3 linked regions of the Kineococcus endophyticus genome follow. The main gene of each other region encodes a partner of the protein of the gene in region 2 in a complex. Links are inferred from orthologs where the notes say so. Each region holds a gene or a part of one and is shown on either strand. Other genes may lie near its edges.

Region 1 (3,009 bases), on a different replicon or contig from region 2:
GATCTCGGTGACGTCCTCCTTCACACCCGGCACGGAGGTGAACTCGTGGAGCACACCGTCGATGCGCAGGCTCGTCACCGCGGCGCCCGGGATGGACGACAGCAGGGTGCGGCGCAGCGAGTTGCCGAGGGTGTACCCGAAGCCGGGCTCGAGGGGTTCGATGACGAAGCGCGAGCGGTACTCGTCGACGACGTCCTCGGTGAGGGTGGGGCGCTGTGCGATCAGCACGGAGGTTCCTTCCCGCGGGCGTCCGCCATATGACGCCCCGCACGCCCGTCGACATCGGTCCGCCGACGGGGTCTGACTGCTAGAACTGGGTTCCGATCGGGACGGCCCCGACCCCCACCGCGACGGTGGGGGTCAGGGCCGCACCCTCGTCAGACGCGCCGACGCTTGGGCGGACGGCAGCCGTTGTGCGGGCTGGGGGTCACGTCCTGGATCGCGCCGACCTCCAGGCCGGTGGCCTGGAGCGAGCGGATCGCGGTCTCGCGGCCCGAACCCGGGCCCTTGACGAAGACGTCGACCTTGCGCATGCCGTGCTCCTGCGCACGACGGGCGGCCGCCTCGGCGGCCATCTGCGCGGCGAAGGGGGTCGACTTGCGGGACCCCTTGAACCCGACCTGACCGGCCGACGCCCACGCGATGACCGCGCCCGTCGGGTCGGTGATCGAGACGATCGTGTTGTTGAACGTCGACTTGATGTGCGCGTGGCCGTGCGCGACGTTCTTCTTCTCCTTGCGACGCGGCTTGCGCGTCGCACTGGCCTGACGGCTCTTGGGAGGCATGCTCTCCGGACTCCTGGTGGACTGCGACGACTGGCTTCGAGGGCGAACCCTGGGGTTCGCGAGGCGACCCGGTGGGGGGCCGCGCACTGCTTACTTGCGACCGGCCTTCTTCTTGCCGGCCACGGTGCGCTTCGGGCCCTTGCGGGTGCGCGCGTTGGTCTTGGTGCGCTGCCCGCGGACGGGCAGGCCGCGGCGGTGCCGCAGACCGGCGTAGCAACCGATCTCCACCTTGCGGCGGATGTCGGCGGCCACCTCGCGGCGGAGGTCACCCTCGACGCGGTAGTTGCCCTCGATGTGGTCGCGCAGCGCGACCAGGTCGTCGTCCGTCAGGTCCCGGACGCGCAGGTCCGGGCTGACGCCCGTCGCGGCCAGGGTCTCCTGGGCGCGGGTGCGACCGACGCCGTAGATGTACGTGAGCGCGATCTCCAGCCGCTTTTCGCGGGGGAGGTCGACGCCGACGAGACGTGCCATGCGGGATGGTCCCTCTTCTGTCGCGGAGGTCTGCCACAGGACCGGTCCCGCCGTCTCGAGCGGGTCCCCGGCCTCCGACCGGGGGTGTCACCGCACCGGCCCTGACGGGCGCGGTCGGCGGGTCCTGCGTATGGGGTGCGCGTCCTCGGCGAGGACTGCGGGTCGTGCGGCGGTGTGACCCGCTGCGTCAGCCCTGGCGCTGCTTGTGGCGCAGGTTGTCGCAGATGATCATGACCCGCCCGTGACGGCGGATCACCTTGCACTTGTCGCAGATCTTCTTGACGCTCGGCTTGACCTTCATCGTGTCTCCGGTCGTGCTGAACCCGCCCCGAGCTCGGGACGGGCCGGCGGCCAGTGGGTGGTCACTTGTAGCGGTAGACGATGCGCCCGCGGGACAGGTCGTAGGGGCTGAGCTCGACGACCACCCGGTCCTCGGGGAGGATGCGGATGTAGTGCTGACGCATCTTCCCGGAGATGTGGGCGAGCACCTTGTGACCGTTGCTCAGCTCGACGCGGAACATCGCGTTCGGCAGGGCTTCGATCACGGTGCCTTCGATCTCGATGACGCCGTCCTTCTTCGGCATGTCCTCCGCTTTTCATCAAGTGTCGGTTGGAGTCAGCCCGGCCCCGCTGGTGGACCCAACGGGAGGCATGGCGGACCGACGGTCAAGCTTACGCGACGGCGCGCCGAGGGCGAAATCGGGCGATCATGCCGCTCGTCCCCCTTGCAGCGCAACCGGTCGCGTCCGGGGCGGTTCAGCCCTCGGGGACGGTGATGCCGTACGCGGCGAGCTCGGAGGCTCCCCCGTCGGGCGCGGTCAGCACCCACAGGCCCTCGTCGAGGACGGCGACGGTGTGCTCCCAGTGCGCGGCGCGGGTCCCGTCGGACGTCACGACGGTCCAGTCGTCGGCGAGGACGTCGGTCTCGATGCCGCCGCGGGTGCACATGGGCTCGATGGCCAGGACGAGGCCGGGCTTGACCTTCGGCCCCTTCTCGCGCACCCGGTAGTTGAGGACCTCGGGGGCCATGTGCATGGCCGTCCCGATGCCGTGCCCGGTGTAGCCGTCGACGATGCCCAGGCGACCGTCGACCGCGTCCTCCACGGCCGCACCGACGTCGCCGACGCGGCCACGGGCGTCGAGGGCGGCAATGCCGGCCCACAGCGCGGTGCGCGTGATCTCGACGAGCTCGGCGTCGGCCGGGTCGACCGGCTCCCCCACGATGGCCGTGAAGGCCGAGTCCCCGTGCCACCCGTCGACGACGCACCCGCCGTCGACGGAGACGACGTCGCCCTCGGCGAGGACCTGGTCGCCCGGGATGCCGTGGACGACGACCTCGTTCACCGAGATGCACAGCGTCTTGGGGTACCCGTGGTAGCCCAGGAAGTTCGACGTGCCTCCCCCGGTGCGGATGACCTCCGCACCCAGGGCGTCCAGCTCCGCGAGGGTGACGCCCGGCCGCAGGGCCGAGCGCACGCTCTCCAGCGCGGCGTACGTCAGCAGGCCGGCCTTGCGCATGGCGCGCACCTGCTCGGGGGTCTTGTACTCCACCCGTTCACGTCCGAACACCACCGGCGGCCTCAGGCGTCGGGCAGGTCGAGGGCCTTGACGAGGCGCTCGGTCACCGACGAGATCTCCCCCAGCCCGTCCACCGACCGCAGCAGGCCGCGCTCGGAGTAGACCTCCACGAGCGGGGCGGTCTGGTCGAGGTAGACCTGCTGGCGGGTGCGGATGACGTCCTCGGTGTCGTCGC
Region 2 (3,413 bases):
CGTCCCGAGGGCCGCGAGGACCGGAGCGAGCGTTCCGGCGACCGCACGGAGCGCACCGAGCGTCCGCAGGCCGCGCAGAACGGGCCGGACGACTTCGACGGCGAGGGCGGCCGCCGCGGCCGTCGCAACCGCTACCGCGACCGCAAGGGCCGCCGCGGCGGCCGTGACGGCGGCGGCGCGCCCGAGGTCGACGAGAACGTCTCCGAGGACGACGTCCTGCTGCCCGTCGCGGGCATCCTCGACGTCCTCGACAACTACGCGTTCATCCGCACCTCCGGCTACCTCGCCGGCGCGAACGACGTCTACGTCTCCCTCGGCCAGGTGAAGAAGAACAACCTGCGCCCCGGCGACGCCGTCACCGGTGCGGTCCGTCAGCCCCGCGAGGGTGAGCAGACGGGGGCCCGCGCGAAGTTCAACGCGCTCGTCCGCGTCGACACCGTCAACGGCGCGGCGCCCGAGCAGGCCCGGCACCGTCCGGAGTTCACGAAGCTGACGCCGCTGTACCCGCAGGAGCGGCTCCGCCTGGAGACCGAGCCCAACGTCCTGACGACGCGCATCATCGACCTGATGTCGCCGCTCGGGAAGGGGCAGCGCGGTCTGATCGTCGCGCCGCCGAAGGCGGGGAAGACGATGGTCATGCAGGCCATCGCCAACGCGATCACGACGAACAACCCCGAGTGCCACCTCATGGTCGTCCTCGTGGACGAGCGGCCCGAAGAGGTCACCGACATGCAGCGGACGATCAAGGGTGAGGTCATCGCCTCCACCTTCGACCGTCCCGCGTCGGACCACACGGCCGTCGCCGAGCTCGCCATCGAGCGGGCCAAGCGCCTCGTGGAGCTCGGCAACGACGTCGTCGTGCTGCTGGACTCCCTGACCCGCCTGTCCCGCGCCTACAACATCTCGGCGCCCGCCAGCGGCCGCATCCTGTCCGGTGGTGTCGACGCCTCGGCGTTGTACCCGCCGAAGCGGTTCTTCGGGGCGGCCCGCAACGTCGAGAACGGCGGCTCGCTGACGATCCTGGCCTCGGCCCTGGTCGAGACGGGCTCGAAGGCCGACGAGGTCATCTTCGAGGAGTTCAAGGGCACCGGGAACATGGAGGTCCGCCTGTCGCGCCAGCTGGCCGACAAGCGCATCTTCCCCGCCGTCGACGTGCCGGCCTCCGGCACGCGGCGCGAGGAGATCCTCATGTCCCGCGAGGAGCTGCAGACCGTCTGGAAGCTGCGCCGCGTCGTCACCGCGCTCGACGCGCAGGCCTCCATCGAGCTGCTGCTCGACCGCCTCAAGAAGACCCGCAGCAACCTCGAGTTCCTGCACCAGGTCCAGACGTCCACCCCGCTGGTCAACAAGGACTGACGGGAACATCCCCGGGGGGCCGCCGGTTGTGAAGGACCGGCGGCTTCCTGTGGGAGACTGCTTTGACACCGCAGGCACCGGCTCACGCCAGCAGGATCGGCGACCCGGTGCCGACTGAGCGCCTTGAGGAGAGAACCATGAAGGCTGGGATCCACCCGGACTACGTCGAGACCCAGGTCACCTGCACCTGCGGCGCGACGTTCACCACCCGCAGCACCGAGAAGAGCGGCGAGATGCGCGCCGACGTGTGCAGCGCCTGCCACCCCTTCTACACGGGCAAGCAGAAGATCCTGGACACCGGTGGCCGCGTGGCCCGCTTCCAGCAGCGCTACGGCAAGAAGACCGCCAAGTAGTCCGCTCGCAGCGCCGGTCCCACCGCCCCACGGGGTGGAGGGGCCGGCGCTGTCGCGTTCCCACCCCACCCCGTCCTCTCAGGAGCTCTGCGTGTTCGAGACCGTCCAGCCGCTGCTCGACGAGCACGCCGAGCTCGAACGCCGCCTGGGCGACCCCGCCGTGCACGCCGACGCAGGACTGGCCCGCCGGCTCGGCCGGCGCTACGCCGAGCTGCAGCAGGTCGTCGAGGCGCACACCGCCTGGCGTGCGGCCACGGACGACGCCGAGGCCGCCCGCGAGCTGGCCGCCGAAGACCCCGGTTTCGCCGCCGAGCTGCCGGTGCTCGAGCAGGCGGCCACGGACGCGGGTGAGCGGTTGCGCCGCGTCCTCCTGCCGCGCGACCCCGACGACGCCCGCGACGTGATCCTCGAGATCAAGGCCGGTGAGGGCGGGGAGGAGTCCGCCCTCTTCGCCGGGGACATGCTGCGCATGTACCTGCGGTACGCCGAGCAGCGCGGCTGGGCGACCGAACTGCTCGACGCCACCCCCAGCGACCTCGGCGGCTACAAGGACGTGTCCGTGGCCGTGAAGAGCCGCGGTGCCGCGGCCGAGGGCGTCTGGCACCGCCTGAAGTACGAGGGCGGGGTCCACCGCGTCCAGCGCGTCCCCGTCACGGAGTCCCAGGGGCGCATCCACACGTCGGCGGTCGGGGTGCTCGTGGTCCCCGAGGCCGAGGAGGTCGAGGTGGACGTGGACCCGAACGACCTGCGGATCGACGTCTTCCGCTCGTCGGGCCCCGGCGGTCAGAGCGTCAACACCACCGACTCCGCCGTGCGCATCACCCACCTGCCCACCGGCATCGTCGCCAGCTGCCAGAACGAGAAGTCTCAGCTGCAGAACAAGGAGTCGGCGCTGCGGATCCTGCGCGCCCGGCTGCACGCGGTGGCCCAGGAAGCCGCGGACGCGGAGGCGTCGGCCGCCCGCCGGTCCCAGGTGCGCACCGTCGACCGCTCCGAGCGCATCCGCACGTACAACTACGGCGAGAACCGCATCGCCGACCACCGCACGGGCTTCAAGGCGTACAACCTCGACACGGTGCTCGACGGCGAGCTCGACCCCGTCATCCAGTCGGCCATCGACGCCGACGAGGCCGCCCAGCTCGCCGCCCCCTGACCTCAGGCCCCGTTCCCTCGTGGAAAACACACTTTCCGCCCTCGACATCGGCGTGTCGAGGGCGGAAAGAGTGTTTTCCACGAGCCTCGCGCCACGGGGATGCGTAGTCGCTACGGTTGTGCGTAGGATCGACGCGTGGACGACGAACGGTGGGCCCTCCTCGAGAAGCGCCTCGCGGCGCTCGAGGCCCGCGTCGCCGACGGGGCGGACCCCCGGGACGACGACACCTTCTGGGCGCTGCGGGAGCTGAAGCGGCAGGCGGAGGGGCGCTCGCACGTCCTCTTCACCGGCAGCGTCACGCTGCCCACGGGCGCGCAGTACGAGTGGCAGGAGACCGTCGAGGTGTCCTCGATGCTCGAGGCCGACCCGACGCAGGCCGTCGCCGCGCTGTCCGCCCTGGCCCACCCGGTCCGTCTGCAGCTGCTGCACAAGGTGCTCCACGGCCGGCGCACCGTCCCGGAGCTGGGGGAGGGCCTCGGCACCTCCGGTCAGCTCTACCACCACCTGCGCCAGCTCGTCGCCGAAGGCTGGCTGACCACGTCCGGTCGGGG
Region 3 (2,959 bases), on a different replicon or contig from region 2:
AGGTCGGTCTGGGACTCGCGCGCCTCGGCCGCTGGTTCCGCGCCGTCTCCACGGCGGTCGTCCAGGGCATGCTCGCCGGGATCGGGCTCACGCTCGTCCTCGGCCAGGTCTACCTGCTCGCCGACCGGCCTCAGGAGGGCAACCCCGTCGCCAACGTCGCCGGCTACCCGGCGGCGCTCGCGAGCCTGCCCGGCGACCCGCGCGCGCTGACCGCCCTGGGGGTCGGCGTCGGCTCGCTGCTCGTCCTGCGGCTGTGGAAGCACGCCCCCGCCCGGCTGCGCATCGTCCCCGGACCGCTCGTCGCGGTCCTGCTGGCCACCGTCGTGACGGTCGCGGCCGGGCTGGACGTCGACCGCGTGGAGGTCCAGTCGCTGCTGTCGGTCGTGACGCCGCTGACGCCCGCCTCGCTGGAGGGCCTCGCCCCGCTGGCCGTCCTCGGCGCCGCCGTCACCGTCGCGCTCATCGCCAGCGCGGAGAGCATGTTCTCGGCCTCGGCGATCGACCGGATGCACACGGGCCCGCGCACCGAGTACGACAAGGAGCTCGTCGCGCAGGGCGTCGGCAACGGCGTCTGCGGGCTGCTCGGGGCCCTGCCCATGACGGCCGTCATCGTCCGCAGCTCCGCCAACGTGAACTCCGGCGCCAAGACCAAGGCCTCTGGCGTCCTGCACGGCGTCTGGCTCGCCGTCTTCGCGCTCGCCGCCCCGGCGCTCCTCGGCCTCGTGCCGATGGCCGCGCTGGCCGCCGTCCTCGTCCAGGCCGGGTGGAAGCTCGTCGCCGGCATCCCGTTCCGGACCCTGTGGCGGACCTCGCGCAGCGAGGTGGCGATCACCGCCGCGACGATTGTCGCCATCCTCACGCTGAACCTGCTGGAGGGCGTCGCCGTCGGTCTCGTGCTGTCCCTCGTCAAGGCCGCCGTCCAGGCCAGCAGCCTGCGGACGCGGGTCCGCGAGGAGGCCGACGAGGTGCACCTGGAGGTCTCCGGCTCGGCGACCTTCGTCCGGCTGCCGCAGCTGGCCGACACCCTCGAGGCGGTACCGGTGGACCGTCCGCTGACCGTGCACCTGGCCGAGCCCGACAAGCTCGACCGGGCCTGCCGGGAGGCGCTCGACACCTTCGTCGAACAGCGGGAGGCCCGCGGCGCCCAGGTCAGCGTCCGCACCGCCGACCGGGAGCCGGAGCCCGTCCACCAGGCCTGACGCACCGCACGGACGACGGAGGCCGGCCGCACCCAGGGGGTGCGACCGGCCTCCGGTCGTTCAGCAGACCCGACTCAGGCGGTGGCCTCGACGACGTCGATGGTCACCGTCGCGGAGACGTCCGCGTGCAGGCGGACGAGAGCCTTGTGCGTACCGGTCGTCTTGATCGGCTGCAGGATCTCGACCTTGCGCTTGTCGATCGACGGGCCACCGGCGGCCGAGACCGCCTGCGCCACGTCGGCCGGGGTGACGGCGCCGAAGAGGCGACCGCCGCGGCCGGCCCGGGCGGCGAAGGCCACCGTGCGGGCTTCGAGCGACTGCTTGACGGCCTTGGCGTCGTCGAGCGAGGCGATCTCGCGGGCCTTGCGGGCCTTGCGGATCACGTCGATCTGCTTCTCCGCGCCCTTGGTCCACGGGGTGGCCAGGTTGCGGGGCAGCAGGAAGTTGCGGCCGTAGCCGTCCTTGACCTCGACGACGTCGCCGGGGGTCCCGAGGCCGGTGACCTCGTGGGTGAGGATGAGCTTCATCTCGTGACCCCTTCTCAGCGCGCGGAGCTGCTGTAGGGCAGCAGCGCCATCTCACGAGCGTTCTTGATCGCCTTGGCGATCTGACGCTGCTCCTGGACGGACACGCCCGTCACCCGACGCGCACGGATCTTGCCGCGGTCGGAGATGAACTTGCGCAGGAGCGCCGTGTCCTTGTAGTCGACCGCCTCGATCTTGGCGGCCTTCAGCGGGTTCTGCTTCTTCTTGGGCTTGCGCACGGGCACCTTGGCCATCGTGGTGCTCCCCTCTCGTGAGAGCCCAGGCGTCAGACCTGGGATGGAATGGTGTTCAGAGCTGTCAGAAGGGCGGGTCGTCGTTCGACGCGCCGCCCCAACCGCCGCCGCCGCCCTGGCTCCCGCCGGACGGGCCGGTGGCCCAGGGGTCGTCCTGCTGCTGCGGTGCGCCGCCGCCGGAGTTCCCACCCCAACCGCCGCCGCCACCGCCGCCGTTGCCGCCGCCGGAGAACCCGCCGCCGCCACCGAAACCACCGCCGCCGCCGGAACCACCGCGCGAGGTCTTGTTGACCTTCGCCGTGGCGTAGCGGAGCGAGGGGCCGACCTCGTCGACCTGCATCTCGATGACGGTGCGCTTCTCGCCTTCCTTCGTGTCGAAGGTGCGCGACTGCAGCCGACCGGTCACCACGACCCGCGTGCCCCGCGTCAGCGACTCGGCGACGTTCTCCGCCGCCTCCCGCCAGATCGCGCAGCGCATGAACAGCGTCTCGCCGTCCTTCCACTCGTTCGACTGACGGTCGAAGGAGCGGGGCGTGGAGGCGACCGTGAAGTTGGCCACCGCCGCACCGGAGGGGGTGAAGCGCAGTTCGGGGTCGTTCGTGAGGTTCCCGATCAGCGTGATGACGGTTTCACCCGCCATCAGGCAGCCTCGGCTCGCAGCAGCTTGGTCCGCAGAACGCTCTCGTTGAGGTTCAGCTGACGGTCGAGCTCCTGCGCGACGGCGGGCTCGGTGGTGAGCTCGACGACGGCGTAGATGCCCTCGGACTTCTTCTTGATGTCGTAGGAGAGCCGGCGGCGGCCCCAGATGTCGACCTTGCCGACCTCGCCACCACCCTGGCGAACCACGTTGAGGAAGCGGTCGAGCGAGGGACCGACGGTCCGCTCTTCCAGCTCCGCGTCGAGGATCACCATGAGCTCGTACTGACGCGCGCTCATTCCCCACCTCCTTCGGTCTCAGGCGGCCACGGTCTTTCCGTGGCAG

The links.
Region 1: rpmE (region 2) and rpmJ share a complex: the UniProt entries of both Bacillus subtilis proteins name them as parts of the 50S ribosomal subunit. The link is inferred for Kineococcus endophyticus from one-to-one orthologs.
Region 3: rpmE (region 2) and rplI share a complex: the UniProt entries of both Bacillus subtilis proteins name them as parts of the 50S ribosomal subunit. The link is inferred for Kineococcus endophyticus from one-to-one orthologs.

Annotation. Positions count from the first base shown.
Region 1 is NZ_JBFNQN010000003.1:300,815-303,823, reverse strand. The notes cover bases 1-2,756. They hold rpmJ (50S ribosomal protein L36), read right to left. Parts: upstream 1,558-2,756; coding sequence 1,444-1,557; downstream 1-1,443. Other genes in these bases: map (type I methionyl aminopeptidase), read right to left, coding at 2,013-2,756; infA (translation initiation factor IF-1), read right to left, coding at 1,619-1,840; rpsM (30S ribosomal protein S13), read right to left, coding at 876-1,256; rpsK (30S ribosomal protein S11), read right to left, coding at 378-785; AB1207_RS05710 (DNA-directed RNA polymerase subunit alpha), read right to left, coding at 1-228. In the rest of the region: more of map, read right to left, coding at 2,757-2,828; AB1207_RS05680 (adenylate kinase), read right to left, coding at 2,837-3,009.
Region 2 is NZ_JBFNQN010000011.1:172,951-176,363, forward strand. What follows is about bases 171-3,101. They hold rpmE (50S ribosomal protein L31), read left to right. Parts: upstream 171-1,493; coding sequence 1,494-1,709; downstream 1,710-3,101. Other genes in these bases: rho (transcription termination factor Rho), read left to right, coding at 171-1,356; prfA (peptide chain release factor 1), read left to right, coding at 1,801-2,862; AB1207_RS16655 (ArsR/SmtB family transcription factor), read left to right, coding at 2,998-3,101. Outside these bases: more of rho, read left to right, coding at 1-170; more of AB1207_RS16655, read left to right, coding at 3,102-3,413. UniProt on the Bacillus subtilis protein: Binds the 23S rRNA. While neither of the L31 paralogs is essential, this protein seems to function as the main L31 protein.
Region 3 is NZ_JBFNQN010000006.1:74,964-77,922, reverse strand. What follows is about bases 1-2,706. They hold rplI (50S ribosomal protein L9), read right to left. Parts: upstream 1,727-2,706; coding sequence 1,274-1,726; downstream 1-1,273. Other genes in these bases: rpsF (30S ribosomal protein S6), read right to left, coding at 2,617-2,706; AB1207_RS09745 (single-stranded DNA-binding protein), read right to left, coding at 2,042-2,617; rpsR (30S ribosomal protein S18), read right to left, coding at 1,741-1,977; AB1207_RS09760 (SulP family inorganic anion transporter), read left to right, coding at 1-1,199. Outside these bases: more of rpsF, read right to left, coding at 2,707-2,913. UniProt on the Bacillus subtilis protein: Binds to the 23S rRNA.